3 regions of the Mesorhizobium sp. M7D.F.Ca.US.004.01.2.1 genome follow, and region 3 is predicted to be linked to each of the others. Evidence: predicted binding sites of a transcription regulator. Region 3 holds the regulator's gene; each other region holds the start of a gene.
The links. The regulator PhoB, encoded in region 3, activates phosphate uptake and scavenging genes when phosphate is short. The targets are predictions, from matches to a motif close to TGTCATNNANCTGTCAT.

Region 1 (5,325 bases), on a different contig from region 3:
CCGGTGCTGGCTTTGCTCGGCAGCAGGCCGTGGCTGACCGAGCGGCCACGGCTGGCGGTGTTTTTGGCGACCGAGCGCGGTACAAGGCATTTCGCGCTCGATGCCAATGACGAGCGCGGCGTGCTGATGCGCGAATCGTTCGGCAATGCCGCCGCGCCGCTGGCCATGCAGGTGGCTTTTCCCACGGCAGCGCTGCTGTCGCAGGCCGGATTGGCCGATCAGGCGCTTCGTAACACCGAGATGACAAAGCTCGATACCATTGCGAAGAAGGCCGGCGCCGACCAGGCGCTTTCCGGCAGCCTCGTCTGGAGCGACAAGGAGCTGGGCTGGATCGCCGACTGGCGGCTGGCCATGGCGGGCAAGACCTATATGTGGCACGTGCGCGGTGTCAGCTTCGATGAGGCTTTCCGCGTTGCCATGCGCGGCGCGGCGCAGATCCTGTCGGGCAATGGGCAACCAAAATAGGCCTCGACCGGATCGCTGGCACAAACGTGTCGCATTGGTCAGCGGCAAGGGCTCGTGGTAAAAGCCGCCGATCTGGAGTTTTGGCGATGAACAAATTCACCCCGACAAAGCCAGCCGGCGCGCGCAGCGTCGACGACATCACCGGCAGCCGCCGCTTGCGCCGCATGCGCAAGGCCGACTGGTCGCGCCGTCTGGTGCAAGAGAACAGGCTCTCGGTCGACGACCTGATCTGGCCGATCTTCGTCGTTGACGGCAAGAATATCCGCGAGCCGATCGCCGCCATGCCGGGGGTCTTCCGCCTGTCCATCGATCTCGCCGTCAAGGAGGCCGAGCGAGCGGCAAAGCTCGGCATTCCGGCGCTCGCCACCTTCCCCAATGTCGACATCTCGCTGCGCGACCAGACCGGTTCGCACATCCTCAACCCGAACAACGTCATCAACCGCGCCACCCGCGCGATCAAGGACGCGGTGCCGGAGATCGGCATCATCACCGACGCCGCGCTCGACCCGTTCACCAGCCACGGCCATGACGGCATCCTGCGCGACGGCATCATCGTCAACGACGAGACGGTGGAACAGGTGACCGCCGCGGCCGTCATCCAGGCGGCTGCCGGCGCTGACATCATCGCGCCGTCCGACATGATGGATGGCCGCATAGGCGCCATCCGCGACGCGCTCGACGCCAATGGTTTCCAGGATGTGGCGATCATGTCCTATGCGACCAAGTTCGCCTCGGCCTTCTACGGTCCCTATCGCGAGGCGGTCGGCACCGCCGGCCTGCTCAAGGGCGACAAGAAGACCTACTACATCGACCACGCCAATTCCGACGAGGCGGTGCGCGAGGCCGAACAGGACATCGCCGAAGGCGCCGACATGCTGATGGTCAAGCCCGGCCTGCCCTATCTCGACATCATCCGGCGGCTGAAGGATGAATTCCAGATGCCGACCTTCGCCTACCAGGTGTCGGGCGAGTATTCGATGATCAAGGCCGCCGCCGCCAATGGCTGGATCGATGGCGAGAAGGCGATGCTGGAATCGCTGCTCGCCTTCAAGCGCGCCGGCTGCGACGGCATTTTGACCTATTTCGCTCCCGAAGTGGCGGAACTGCTGAAGGGATAACTTCTCTTCCGACGATGATCGGTCGCGGCGAGCAAATGCCGGCGATCCGCCTCGGCATCCCTGACAATTTCCGACGTCCGGCCGGGAGACCAGAGCGAGGGTCGCTAGACCATTCGCTTCGAGGCTCGTTTGTACCTAAAAAATACCGCTTGCAATTCGCAAGCAGCTTACTACAAATAACCGATTGCAAAATACAACTGGCTATCGAGGAGGCTCTCATGTCCAAACTTCGTGTCAACGCTTTCAGCCTGTCGCTCGACGGCTACGGCGCCGGTCCCGATCAGAACCTACAAAATCCGCTCGGTGTCGGCGGGGAATCCTTGCACAAGTGGTTTGTCGACACCCGCACCTTCCGTAAGATGGTGCTCGGACAAGATGGCGGCACCACCGATATCAACGAGGCGTTCGCGGCGCGCAGCTTCGAGAATGTCGGCGCCTGGATCCTCGGCCGCAACATGTTCGGGCCGATCCGCAGCGAATGGCCTGACGACAGCTGGAAGGGCTGGTGGGGCGACAACCCGCCCTACCACGTGCCGGTTTTCGTGCTGACCCACCACAAGCGCGAACCGATCGTCATGGAGGGCGGCACGACATTTTATTTCATCACCGACGGCATCCATTCGGCGCTTGAACAGGCGAAGGCGGCGGCTGGGGGCAAGGATGTACGGGTCGGTGGCGGTGTCGACACCATCCGCCAGTACCTGCAGGAAAAGCTGATCGACGAGATGCACCTGGCGATTTCACCGGTGCTGCTCGGCGCGGGCGAGAACCTTTTTGCCGGCCTCGATATGGTGAAGCTGGGCTATCAGTGCAGCGAGCAAGTGGCGACTGCGCTTGCCACGCATGTGGTGATCAAGCGGGCGTAGGTGGCGAAGCCCTCGGCGCAAGCTTCTTTCTCCCCGTTCTACGGGGAGAAATGCCCGGCAGGGCAATGAGGGGCAACGCTACCTTTGGAGACTAGCAGCAAGCCGCCAGTGGCAGCAAATTGGGCTCAATCGCCAACGCCGGCGCCGCCCCTCATCCGCCCTTCGGGCACCTTCTCTCCGTGGAACGGGGAGAAGAAAAAAGTGCTCAGTACTTCTCCGGCACGTAGAGTTCGCGCGGCAGCGTCTGGCGCTCGTATTCGGGATTGAAGACGCGCTCCGGCAGCGTGATCTCTTCGTGTGGGACCTCTTCATAGGGCATCTGCTGGAGCAGGTGGTCGATGCAGTTCAGCCGCGCCCGCTTCTTGTCGTTGCCTTCGACGATGAACCAGGGGGCCTCCGGGATGTTGGTGCGCACGAAGGTCTCTTCCTTGGCCTTGGTGTACTGCTCCCAGCGCACGCGCGACTGCAGGTCCATCGGCGACAGTTTCCACTGCTTCATCGGATCGTGGATGCGCATCAGGAAGCGCATCTGCTGTTCTTCGTCGGTGATCGAGAACCAGTATTTGACCACGGTGATGCCCGAGCGGACCAGCATGCGCTCGAATTCCGGCACGTCGTGGAAGAACTCTTCCACCTGATCGGGCTGGGCAAAGCCCATCACCCGTTCGACGCCCGAGCGGTTGTACCAGGAGCGGTCGAACAGCACGATCTCGCCGCCGGCCGGCAGATGCGGCACATAGCGCTGGAAATACCATTGCGACTTCTCGCGTTCGGTCGGCGCCGGCAGTGCGACGACACGGCAGATGCGTGGATTGAGCCGCTGGGTGATGCGCTTGATGACGCCACCCTTGCCGGCCGAGTCGCGCCCCTCGAAGATCACCACCAGCTTCTTCTTGTGGTAGGCGACCCAGGACTGCAGCTTGATCAATTCGGACTGTAGGGTGATCAGCTCGCGAAAATACTGCATGCGATCGATCGAAGGCGGATGCGCGTTCTTGTAGATCTTTGCGATCTCCATCGACAGCGCCGGCTCCGACATTTCGAGCTCATAGTCCTCGTCGAGCGTGTCGGCGAGCTCGGCTTCAAGCCAGTCCTTGGCAGGAGAATTCTGTTTTAGCTCGGTCATCTCAGCTGCTCCGCTTGCAAGCTCTGTCGATCCATGTCCGGCGTCGCAAACTCCCGGCTTATGGCCCGGAACGGCAACACCCTGAGCCGACTTCAATATAGGCCGGCAATGACGGTTTTATTGCAGCCCGAGCGTGATCACCGCCGCTGTCAATCCAGCGAGGCATGATCGATCCGTCGTCGTGGCATGGAGACAAGTCGCCCAAATTGTCCTACAAATAGCAGCCACATTCGGGGCCCCTCCCCAGCCCCCTTCCCAACGCAATCGCGAGGACTGACATGGAATACCGCACCCTCGGCCGTTCCGGCCTGAAAGTTTCGACACTGACCATGGGCACCATGACTTTCGGCGGCGCCGGCGCGTTTTCGGCGGTCGGCAAGACCGACCTCGACGAGGCGCGCCGGATGATCGATCTCTGCATCGATGCCGGCATCAACGTCATCGACACCGCCAATGTCTATTCGAACGGCATTTCGGAAGAGATCATCGGCGAAGCGCTCGGCGGCAAGCGCAAGGGCGACGTGCTGATCGCCTCCAAGGCGCGGATGCGGATCGGCAAAGGTCCAAACGATGAAGGCCTGTCGCGCCATCACCTGATCCGCGAATGCGAGAAGAGCCTGAAGCGGCTCAAGACCGACGTCATCGACATCTACTTCCTGCACGAATGGGATGGCGTAACGCCGCTGGAGGAAACCATCGCCGCGCTCGACACGCTGGTCGCCCAGGGCAAGATCCGCTATGTCGGCTGCTCGAACTATTCCGGCTGGCAGGTGATGAAGGCGCTCGGCATCAGCGACAGTCATCACCAGCCTCGTTTCGTCACCCAGCAGATCCACTACACGCTGGAAGCACGCGAGGCGGAGTATGAATTGCTGCCGATTTCCGTTGACCAGGGGCTGGGCGTTCTGGTCTGGAGCCCGCTTGCCGGCGGATTGCTGTCAGGCAAATACCGCCGCGACAGCCCCACCGCCCGCCAGCTCGCCGGCTGGTCGGAACCGCCGATCCGAGACGAGGACCGGCTGTGGCGGATCGTCGATGTTCTGGTCGAGATCGGCACCCAGCGCGGCGTGTCAGCAGCGCAGGTGGCACTGGCCTGGCTGCTTGGCCGGCCGGCCGTCAGTTCGCTGGTGATCGGCGCCCGCAACGAAGCCCAGTTGAAGGACAACCTTGCGGCTGCGAGCCTGGTGCTCACCGACGACGAACGCAGCCGCCTCGACGCGGTCAGCCGGCCACCGCTGCTCTATCCCTACTGGCACCAGCAATTGACGGCAAAGGACCGCTTCGGCCCCGCCGACCTGGTTCTTGACCGCAGCGGCATCTGACGAGCCAGGTTTGGCGCGCCGAGGCACGCTACGTCCTAACCCTGGATAAAACGCCAGACCTCAGGATCAGGCTTGATCTGACCGCTGAGGACAAAATACTTATAGAGGACGAGCAGGGAGATAGCCTGCTCCTCCTGCTCGTTGGAGAATTGGCGGCAATAGGCATTGGCCGCGGCGATGATGCGTTGCGCCTCGGCCGGGTGGTGTTCGAAATAGCGCACCTTCTCCGTGACATCGGCGAAATCCGGGTCGAGCGGCACATAGTGGACACCGGCCTCGAGTTGCTTTTCCGCAAACCATGTCTCGTATGTCGGCAACGGCATCAGGCAGAGCGAATTCGAATTCAGGATCCATTTGAGGTTGGTCGCCACGTCGTTGCCTTCGAGTGAGACGATGTAGCGATAATGCTGCTGTTGGCTGATGCTGAG
Region 2 (5,325 bases), on a different contig from region 3:
GGGCTCAACGTGCAGCCCTTCGACGCCGGCAAGCACCGCGCTCTGCCGCTGGTCGCTGATGCGGCCGAGGGTTTGGCTGAACTCGGTGCTGCGCTGAAGGGCTGGAAGGCACCTTCCACCTGGACCGCCAATGCGGCCACCGGCAAGACGGTCTGGCAGGCCGAGGCGGCTAAGGTGACAGCGTCGACCAATGCCGCCTACCCCTCCGACGCGCAAGTAATCGGCGCCGTGCAGCGCGCGATGGGCTCTGGGGTGACGCTGCTGCATGCCGCAGGCGGCCTGCCGGGCGAACTGCACAAGCTCTGGCAGGCTGGCGCGCCCGGCTCCTACCACGCCGAATACGGCTTCTCGACCATGGGCTACGAGATTGCCGGCGGGCTCGGCGCCAAGATGGCCAAGCCAAACGAGGAGGTCGTCGTGATGATCGGCGACGGCTCCTACCTGATGCTGAATTCCGAGATCGCCACCTCGGTGATGCTCGGCCTGAAGCTGACCATCGTGCTGCTCGACAACCGCGGCTACGGTTGCATCAACCGGCTGCAGATGGCGACCGGCGGCGCCAACTTCAACAATCTGCTGAAGGACTCGCGCCACGAGGTACTGCCCGACATCGACTTTGCCGCGCATGCGGCGAGCATGGGCGCGATTGCCGAGAAAGTGCCGTCGATTGCCGGGCTGGAAAATGCGCTGGCACAAGCCAAAAAGAATACACGCACCACGGTGCTGGTCATCGACACCGACCCGCTGGTTTCCACCGATGCCGGAGGCCACTGGTGGGATGTGGCGGTGCCGGAAGTGTCGGCACGGCCGCAGGTCAACGCGGCGCGCAAGGCCTATGACGAAAAGCGGCAGATGCAGACCATTGGCGATTGATATAGGCGCCGTCGCCCCTACCTCCCCCGTGTGGGAGGTCGGACCGAAGGTCCGGGTGGGGGTCCGGCGCCGCCCCCACCCCGCTGCTTTGCAGCGACTTGCCGGGGCGAGCCACGGGTCTCGCCCGTCCTTCGGACCCCCACAAGGGGGAAGGTGGAAACGAACTGAAACTGGAGCGACGACTTGAAAGCCAAACTGGGCATGTCCCCCATTGCGTGGTGGAACGACGATCTTGCCGAACTCAGCGATGACGTGTCGCTGGAAGAGTGTTTGCGCCAGTCGCGCTCGGCCGGTTTCACCGGCATGGAGATGGGCCGGCGTTTTCCCAATGATCCCGATGTCATGCTGCCGATCCTGAAGGCAGCCGACGTGACGCTGTGCGGTGGCTGGTTCTCCGGCACGCTGGTCGATGGGGAGATGGCCGACAACAAGGATCGCATCCAGCCGATGATCGACCTGTTCAAGGCCGTGAACGCGCCTTGCATCGTCTATGGCGAGGTCGGCCGCTCGATCCAGGGCGACCGCTCGAAGCCGCTGGCCACCAAGCCGAAGCTTTCGGACGACGAGATGAAGGCCTATGCGAAGCGCCTCACCGCGTTTGGCGAATGGTGCGCCGAACAGGGCATGCCGCTTTCCTATCACCACCATATGGCGGCCGTGGTCGAGACCGAGCCGGAACTCGATGCCTTCATGCGCTATTCCGGCGCCGGCATTCCGCTGCTGCTCGATGCCGGACATCTGGCCTTTGCCGGCGGCGACGTGCTGCGCGCCATCGACAACCATCACACTCGCATCAGCCATGTGCATGTGAAGGATGTGCGCATGGGCGTGATCGACAGGCTCGACCGCACGAAACAGTCCTTCCTCGACGCCGTGGCGCTGGGCGCCTTCACCGTGCCGGGCGACGGCTCGCTGGATTTCGGCGCCATCGTGCAGCGGTTCGCGGACCATGGCTATGAGGGCTGGTTCGTGGTCGAGGCCGAGCAGGACCCGAAGAAGAACCCGCCGCTCAGGATGGCGGAGGTCGGCTACAAGGAATTGATGCGCGTCATGACCGCCGCCGGCTACACGGTCGAGACGCAGGGCTTTCCCAATGCCTAGGGCTTCCTCAATGCCTGATGCGATGGGTTCCCGGCGAAGCCGATTGCTGTAGATTGGCCCGATGAAAGATTACGAGCACCCCTTCTTCCGGCCTTTGTGGCGGCGTGTCGCCGTCGTCGCGGTCTGCGTCATCTGGTCGATCATCGAGTTCGCCACCGGCACGCCGTTCTGGGGCGTGATCGCGCTCGGCTTCGCCGGCTACGCCGTCTGGCAGTTCTTCTATCTCTACAAGCCGGCCGACGAGAGCAAGGCAGCGGCCGAGCCCGAACCGAAGGAGTGACTGGGATGTCGAAGCTGCTCGTCAAAGCCAACAAGGGCCATGGCCGCGTCGCCCATGTGACGCCGCAAATCGCGGGTTGGACCTATGTCGGTTTCGACCTGCATCGGCTGAAGCCCGGCGAGAGCGCCTCCGGGAAAACGGAGGATCGCGAAGTCTGCCTGGTGTTCGTCACCGGCAAGGGCAAGGCGTCAGCCGGCGGCAAGGATCTCGGCCTGCTCGGCGAGCGCATGTCGCCCTTCGAGGGCAAGCCGTGGTCGGTCTATGTTCCGCAAGGCTCGGACTGGTCGGTGACCGCAGGTACCGAGCTGGAACTGGCGGTCTGCTCGGCGCCGGGCCTTGGCGGCGGTCTGCCGGTGCGGGTGATCGCACCGGACGATCTTGGCCAGGAGGTGCGCGGCAAAGGCACCAACACGCGCTACGTCACCAACATCCTGCCGGAGGGCAAGCCGGCCGATTCGCTGCTGGTGGTCGAAGTCATCACGCCCGGCGGGCATACGTCGAGCTACCCGCCGCACAAGCACGACCAGGACAATCTGCCCGCTGAATCCTGCCTCGAGGAAACCTACTATCACCGCCTCAACCCGCCGCAGGGCTTTGCCTTCCAGCGCGTCTACACCGACGCCGACAAGAATGGCCATCGTGCGCTGGATGAGGCGATGGCGATCGAGGACGGCGATGTCGTGCTGGTGCCCAGGGGCTATCACCCCTGTGCCGCCTGCCACGGCTATGACCTCTATTACCTCAACGTGATGGCCGGGCCGAAACGGACGTGGAAATTCCACAACGCGCCCGAGCACGAATGGTTGATGAAGGCCTGACCGATCATACCTTCCCAGGTGAAGCTATTGGTCCAGCTAGAAAAAATCGTCGGCTAAGGACCCACAAGGTCGATTTGCCTTCGAAAACCCTTCAAAGCTTCGTCAATCCGTCATGGAAATCACCTATGGCAGCGGGACTGACGAGGACTACCGATGCGCTACGCCATCTATTTCACCCCCCGGCAGGACGAACCGTTGGCGCGGATCGCCGCCAACTGGCTCGGCCGCGACCCGTTTGGCGCCGCGACAAGGCCGGTCGAGGCGGTGGCCGACCTGTCGGCGGCGGAAGTCGCCTTCCACACCGCTTCGGCGCGCCGTTATGGCTTTCACGCGACGCTGAAAGCCCCTTTCCGCCTGGCTGCCAACGAGACCGAAGCCTCGCTGCGCGCCGCACTCGACCATTTTGCCGAGGCGACGCCGGTGGTGACCATCCCGCGCCTAGTCGTCAGCCAGATCGACAGCTTCTTCGCACTGGTGCCGGAAGGACCACTGCCGGCGCTCAACCGCTTCGCCGATGACGTGGTGCTCGGCTTCGACCGGTTCCGCGCGCCGTTGACCGAGGCGGAAATCGAGCGGCGCAGCCCGGATTCGCTGAAGCCGGCCGAGTTCCGCAACCTCTGCCAATGGGGCTACCCCTATGTCTTCGAAACCTTTCGCTTCCACATGACGCTGTCGGGCCGGGCAGCGTCACAGGAAAGCCCTCGTTTGCGCGCAGCAATCGACAGTCTGTTCGCGGACATTCTGCGACAGAAGGTGCTGGTGGATGCGCTGACATTGTTTGTCGAAACCGAACCGGGCGCACCGTTCATGGTGCTCTCGCATCACGCACTCGGGCGCCGTTCCGCCAGAAAAACTGCCTGACACCCTGCCGGAACAACCCCAGCCGGAACAACCAAGGACTGCCTGAAATGACCGCCGAAACTGTTCTCCACAACGCCCGCATCGTGCTTGCCGACGAGATCGTCGAGGGTTCGCTGGTGCTGCGCGATGGGTTTATCGCCGGCATCGAAGCCGGCACCAGCCGCAGCGGCGAGGACATGGGCGGCGATTACATCATTCCCGGGTTGGTCGAACTCCATACGGACCACCTCGAAGGCCACTACGCGCCGCGGCCCAAGGTGCGCTGGAACCCGATCGCCGCCGTGCTCGCCCATGACGCGCAGGTGGCGACCGCCGGCATCACCACCGTGCTCGACGCCTTGCGTGTCGGCATGGACGAAGACGCCGACCTGACGTCGACAGACATCCGCAAGCTGGCCGATGCCATCGAGGACAGCGTCCAGCAGGATCGTCTGCGCGCAGACCATTTCATCCATCTGCGCTGCGAGGTTTCGGCACCGGACTGCCTCAGGGCTTTCGCCAATTTCGATGGCGACGAACGGGTCAAGCTGGCATCGCTGATGGACCACGCGCCAGGCCAGCGCCAATTCGTCAACCTGGAAACCTATGCCTATTACTACCAGCGCAAACTGAAGCTGACCGACCGTGACTTCAAGCTGTTCTGCGAAAAGCGGATGGGGGAATCGGCCGTGAATTCGGGGCCGAACCGTGTCCACATCGCCGCCGCCTGCCATGAGCGCGGCATCGTGCTGGCCAGCCATGACGACGCCACCATTGGCCATGTCGGCGAGGCGATCGAGCAGGGCGTGCGCGTCGCCGAGTTCCCGACCACGGAAGAAGCCGCCAGGGCCTCGAAAGAAGCTGGGCTCGGCGTGCTGATGGGTGCGCCCAACGTCATGCGCGGCGCCTCGCATTCGGGCAACGTCTCGGCCCGCACGCTGGCTAGCGACGGCCTGCTCGACATCCTGTCGTCCGACTACATTCCCTTCAGCCTGATCCAGTCGGCGTTCTTCCTCGGCGATGTCGTCGAAGGCATTTCCCTGCCGCAGGCTGTCGCCATGGTCTCGAAGAACCCGGCCGATGCAGTTGGCCTGACCGACCGCGGCGTCATCGAGCAGGGCCGCCGCGCCGATCTGGTGCGCGTGCGCGTCGACGACCATGTTCCGGTCGTACGCACCGTCTGGCGGCAGGGACGCCGGGTCGCATGATGGTGTCGGCGCTGATCGAGCGAGAATTGTCCGCCGAGACGTTTCCGATCCGCGATGGCGTTTTCGTCGCCGTGGTTGGACCGAGTGGCGCCGGCAAGGACACGGTGATCGGTTACGCCCGCAACCATTTTGCCGACGAGACAAGGCTGGAGTTTGTCCGCCGCGTCATCACGCGGCCGAGCGATGCCGCCAGCGAGGATCACGA
Region 3 (5,325 bases):
CGGTCGCTTTTCCAAGCTGACCACCGTGGTGCGGTTCATCAACGACATCCTGTTATCGGCGCCGTCGATCATCATCGGCCTGTTCGTCTACGAACTGATGGTGCGGCCGATGGGGCATTTCTCGGCGATCGCCGGTGCTGTCGCGCTCGCCATCCTCGTCATCCCGGTTGTCGTGCGCACCACCGAAGACATGCTCAATTTGGTGCCGAACGCCTTGCGCGAAGCCGGCACCGCGATCGGCGCGCCGCGCTGGGTGGTCATCAAGTCGGTCGCCTACCGCGCCGCGCTTTCCGGCATCGTCACCGGCATATTGCTGTCGATCGCCCGTATCTCCGGCGAGACGGCGCCACTGCTCTTCACGGCGCTCAACAACCAGTTCTGGTCGAGCAATCTCAACGCGCCGATGGCCAGCCTGCCTGTCACCATCTTCCAGTTCGCTCTCAGCCCTTACGAGGAATGGCAGCAACTGGCCTGGACCGGTGCACTCATCATCACATTGACGGTTCTCGCGCTCAGCATCGTTGCTCGCAGCCTGACCGGACGCAGAGAGGACAAATGAGCCAGATGTTGTCTCCAGACATGACGATCGCCGCCGAGGCCACCGCCAAGGCCAAGATCGAGGTCAAGAACCTCAACTTCTACTACGGCCAGAGCAAGGCGCTGAAGGACATCACGCTGTCCTTGCCCGAGCGCAGCGTCACCGCCTTCATCGGGCCTTCGGGCTGCGGGAAGTCGACGCTGCTGCGCGTCTTCAACCGCATCTACGAACTCTATCCCAAGCAGACCGCCGAAGGTCAGGTGCTGCTCGACGGCCAGAACGTTCTCGACCGCTCGCAGGATCTCAACCTGCTGCGGACCAAGATCGGCATGGTGTTCCAGAAGCCGACGCCATTTCCGATGTCGATCTACGAAAACATCGCTTTCGGCGTCAGGCTCTATGAGAAGCTCAGCAAGTCCGAGATGGACGGCCGCGTCGAGCAGGCGCTGAAGCGCGCAGCACTCTGGAACGAGGTCAAGGACAAGCTCAACGCCAGCGGCCTCAGCCTCTCCGGTGGTCAGCAGCAGCGGCTCTGCATCGCCCGCACCGTGGCGGTGAAGCCGGAAGTCATCCTGCTCGATGAGCCGGCCTCGGCGCTTGACCCGCTGTCGACCGCCAAGATCGAGGAGCTGATCGACGAGTTGCAAGCCGACTACACGATCGTCATCGTCACCCACAACATGCAGCAGGCGGCGCGCGTGTCGAAGCAGACGGCCTTCATGTATCTGGGCGAACTGGTCGAGTTCGACCGCACCGAGAAGATCTTCACGTCGCCCCGCGAGAAGCGCACGCAGGACTACATCACCGGCCGCTTCGGCTGAGTTCAGGCATACGAGGGACAAGATCATGGGCGAACACACAGTCGCTTCTTTCGACGAGGATCTCGGACAAATCAGCAGGCTCATCAGCGATATGGGCGATCTCGCCGGCTCGATGGTCGGTGGTGCCACCAAGGCGCTTTTGAATTCCGATAACGCCCTCGCACAGCGCGTCGTCTCCGACGATGCGATCATGGACGCGCGCCAGCGCGAGCTCGACGACCGCGCCATCACGTTGATCGCCAAGCGGCAGCCGATGGCCGACGATCTACGCCATGTCGTCGGTTCGATCCGCATGGCCGGCGATCTCGAACGCATCGGCGACCTTGCCAAGAACATCGCCAAGCGCGTCGGCACCGTCGGCCTCAGCGTCACACCGCGTGACCTGTCGCATTCCATCGACGCAATGGCTCAGCTGGTGCTGATCCAGGTGCAGGGCGTGATCGAGGAGTATGCGGCGCGCGACGCCGCGGCCCTGGCGAAACTGCGCGCCGCCGACGAGCGCATCGACGTCAAATACACCTCGGTGTTCCGCGAACTGCTGACCTACATGATGGAAGACCCGCGCAACATCACTGCCTGCACGCATCTGTTGTTCTGCGCCAAGAACCTCGAGCGCATCGGCGACCATGTGACCAACATCGCTGAAAATGCCTATTATGTTTTGACCGGCACGCAGTTGCCCGCCAATCGCCCGAAGCAGGACGAGACGGCAATGTCCGCGCCGGCGGCATGACGACAGGGGTGACCAGTCGATGATCGCGCCACGCATCATGGTGGTGGAGGATGAGGAGCCGCTAGGCGTGCTGCTCCGCTACAATCTGGAATCCGAGGGTTACCAGGTCGAGGTGGTGACGCGCGGCGACGAGGCCGAGATCCGGCTGCAGGAGAACGTTCCCGACCTTCTGGTGCTCGACTGGATGGTGCCTGCGGTTTCGGGTATCGAACTCTGTCGTCGGCTAAGAATGCGTCCCGAGACCGAGCGGCTGCCAATCATCATGCTGACCGCGCGCGGCGAGGAAAGCGACCGCGTGCGTGGCCTGTCGACCGGCGCCGACGACTATCTGGTCAAGCCGTTCTCGACGCCGGAATTCATGGCCAGGGTTAAGGCGCTGCTGCGCCGCGCCAAGCCGGAAGTGCTGTCCAGCGTGCTGAAGGTCGGCGACATCGTGCTCGATCGTGAGTCGCACCGGGTCTATCGCAAGAAGAGCGAGATCCGGTTAGGGCCGACCGAGTTCCGCCTGCTCGAGTTCATGATGCGCCATCCCGGCCGCGTCTTCTCGCGCAGCCAGCTGCTCGACAATGTCTGGGGCGAGACGATCTACATCGACGAGCGCACGGTCGACGTGCATGTCGGCCGCCTGCGCAAGGCGGTCAACAACGGCCGCATGCCGGACGTCATCCGCACCATTCGTGGGGCGGGCTACGCGATCCGCGAGGATTGAACTCGCCCGTCTGAATTCACGCCACGTTTTTGCCTGCGACGCTTCCTCTCGCCTGCGCGCCCGGCGCGAAAATCTCCTGGTCGACGAAGGTCAGCGCGCGCATGGCGCAGCCTTCGCGGATCAGCGGCAGTTCGTTCGGCTCGGTGTCGAAGGAAATCGATTTCGAGTGCTGGCCGCCGGCGGTCTGGGCAATCGCCTCGCGCAATGCCGGCTCGATCAGGTCGAAGGCAGCGGCGCTGACGCCGACCATGGCGACGGGCGCCGGATCGATCAGCGCGAACAAGCTGCCGAGACCGTAGCCGAGCGCTTCGCCGGCCTTGCGATAGGCCTCGCGCTCGGGGCCATCCCTTTCGCGGGCCGCGGTCGCCAGGGCGCGCATGTCGGCGTCGCTGACATCGGCGACGGGTTCTGCGTCCTCGCCCAGCTGCCTGGCGTTGCGCCAGATGGCGTAGTTGCCGGCATAGGCCTCGACGCAGCCGCGCCGCCCGCAGCGGCAGAGCGCACCTTTCGGCTGATGGATCATGTGGCCGAACTCGCCGCCCGAGGAATGGGTGCCGGTGAAGAGCTCGCCCTTCAGCACCAGGCCCATGCCGATGCCATGCGACAAAAGGATGGCGATGAAATCGTCGCGGTAGCGATCAGGATCGCGCCAGCGTAGCGCTATCGCCATCATGTTGCAGTCATTCTCCATGGTGGCGGGGATGCCGAACTCGTCCTCGAGTATGTCGGCGAAGGCGATGTCGGTGTGCGGCGTGATAGGCGACCACAGCATGGCGCGGGCGCGGGTGTCGGTGATGCCCTGGATTGCCAGCGCAATGCGGGCGATGCTGCGGACGTCGAGATCAGGGTCCTCGAGACGGCGCCGCACGATTGCCGTGCATTCGCCGATCAGCGCGTCCCGCGACATGGTCAGCGTGTCCAGCCGGCGCTGTTCCTCTGATATCACCTGGCCGGCATAGTCGATGACGGCGACGGAGAGAAAATTCAGCGACAGCACCACGGTCATCACCGCCGCCGCTTCCGGATTGAGGCTGAGGCCAACCTGCGGCCGGCCGCGTTTGAGCGAGCCGGCCTCGCTTGGTTTGCTTTCGGTCAGGATGCCTTCGCCGATCAGGTCGGAAGAGATCGCCGATATGGTCGAGTGGCTAAGGCCGGTTGTCGCTGCGATCTCGGTGCGGGACGGCTGTCCGGCGCGGCGCACGGCCGCAATCACCATCGCCCGGTTGCGCCGGCGCAAATCGTCGTGGCGGATTCCGACCGACATGTTTCTTCAAGTCCTCCCGGTCGCCGCGGTTCTCCGTGCCCCTCGAACGCTGTCGGCAACGCAGTCAAATACTGGCAGAAGCCGCCCACTCTGTCATTTATTTATTCCGGGGCCCGAAAAAAATTCGCGAGCACATCAAAATCCATCAGAATCGATGTTGACAGCGTTCGGGTGTTGGACCAGTATTTTTTCGAGGCTCGAAAAAATAGGGCCTCTGTGCCGGCCTTCGGGTCAGTTTGGTCGCGCCATACGCGGCGCAGGGAGGATATTATGAAAAGATTCACAGCCGCCATCCTGGCGGGTGTCGCCATGTCGCTGACGCTCGCGTCGGTCGCGCAGGCGAAGGACAAGGTCATCGGCGTTTCGTGGTCCAACTTCCAGGAAGAGCGCTGGAAGACCGACGAGGCCGCCATGAAGACGGCGATCGAGGCTGCCGGCGACAAGTACATCTCCGCCGATGCGCAGTCCAATCCCGGCAAGCAGCTTACCGATGTCGAAAGCCTGATCTCGCAGGGCGCCAATTCGCTGATCATCCTGGCGCAGGATGCCTCGGCCATCGGCCCAGCGGTGCAGAAGGCGCTGGACGAAGGCATTCCGGTCGTCGGCTATGACCGTCTGATCGAGAACAAGGACGTCTTCTACCTGACCTTCGACAACAAGGAAGTCGGCCGCATGCAGGCCCGCGAAGTGTTCAAGGTCAAGCCGGAAGGCAACTATGTCTTCATCAAGGGTTCGGGCGCCGATCCGAATGCCGACTTCCTGTTCTCGGGCTCGATGGAAGTGCTCAAGGAAGCCATCGACAGCGGCAAGATCAAGAATGTCGGCGAGGCCTATACGGACGGCTGGCTGCCCGCCAACGCCCAGAAGAACATGGAACAGTTCCTCACCGCCAACGACAACAAGGTCGACGCCGTGGTCGCGGCCAATGACGGCACCGCCGGCGGCGTCGTCGCGGCACTGACGGCGCAGGGCCTTGCCGGCACCGTGCCGGTCTCGGGTCAGGACGGCGACCACGCCGCGCTGAACCGCATCGCACTCGGCACGCAGACCGTGTCGGTGTGGAAGGACGCGCGCGAACTCGGCAAGAACGCCGCCGAGATCGCCTCGCAGCTCGCCGACGGCAAGAAGACGAGCGACATTGCCGGCGCCAAGGACTTCACGACACCGGGCGGCAACACCGTCAAGTCGCTGTTCCTGACCCCGGTTGCCATCACCAAGGACAATCTCAACGTCGTCATCGACGCCGGCTGGATCAAGAAG

Region 1: a site for PhoB is predicted at 3,684-3,700, ahead of ppk2 (polyphosphate kinase 2). Genes of this name have one in related genera too.
Region 2: a site for PhoB is predicted at 3,170-3,186, ahead of EN993_RS24740 (DUF1045 domain-containing protein). Genes of this name have one in related genera too.

The regions. Positions count from the first base shown of each region.
Region 1 covers NZ_RZRQ01000190.1:4,952-10,276, forward strand. Annotated here, with positions in the region: gene EN993_RS22830 (DUF2066 domain-containing protein) at 1-465, shown strand, start outside; gene hemB (porphobilinogen synthase) at 552-1,583, shown strand; gene EN993_RS22840 (dihydrofolate reductase family protein) at 1,802-2,449, shown strand; gene ppk2 (polyphosphate kinase 2) at 2,655-3,575, opposite strand; gene EN993_RS22850 (aldo/keto reductase) at 3,854-4,897, shown strand; gene EN993_RS22855 (glycosyl transferase family 90) at 4,933-5,325, opposite strand, start outside.
Region 2 covers NZ_RZRQ01000223.1:3,857-9,181, forward strand. Annotated here, with positions in the region: gene iolD (3D-(3,5/4)-trihydroxycyclohexane-1,2-dione acylhydrolase (decyclizing)) at 1-873, shown strand, start outside; gene iolE (myo-inosose-2 dehydratase) at 1,057-1,974, shown strand; gene EN993_RS24730 (hypothetical protein) at 2,036-2,254, shown strand; gene iolB (5-deoxy-glucuronate isomerase) at 2,260-3,072, shown strand; gene EN993_RS24740 (DUF1045 domain-containing protein) at 3,226-3,933, shown strand; gene EN993_RS24745 (alpha-D-ribose 1-methylphosphonate 5-triphosphate diphosphatase) at 3,981-5,120, shown strand; gene phnN (phosphonate metabolism protein/1,5-bisphosphokinase (PRPP-forming) PhnN) at 5,117-5,325, shown strand, end outside.
Region 3 covers NZ_RZRQ01000012.1:37,876-43,200, reverse strand. Annotated here, with positions in the region: gene pstA (phosphate ABC transporter permease PstA) at 1-559, shown strand, start outside; gene pstB (phosphate ABC transporter ATP-binding protein PstB) at 556-1,359, shown strand; gene phoU (phosphate signaling complex protein PhoU) at 1,385-2,092, shown strand; gene phoB (phosphate regulon transcriptional regulator PhoB) at 2,112-2,801, shown strand; gene EN993_RS04320 (ROK family protein) at 2,818-4,065, opposite strand; gene xylF (D-xylose ABC transporter substrate-binding protein) at 4,336-5,325, shown strand, end outside.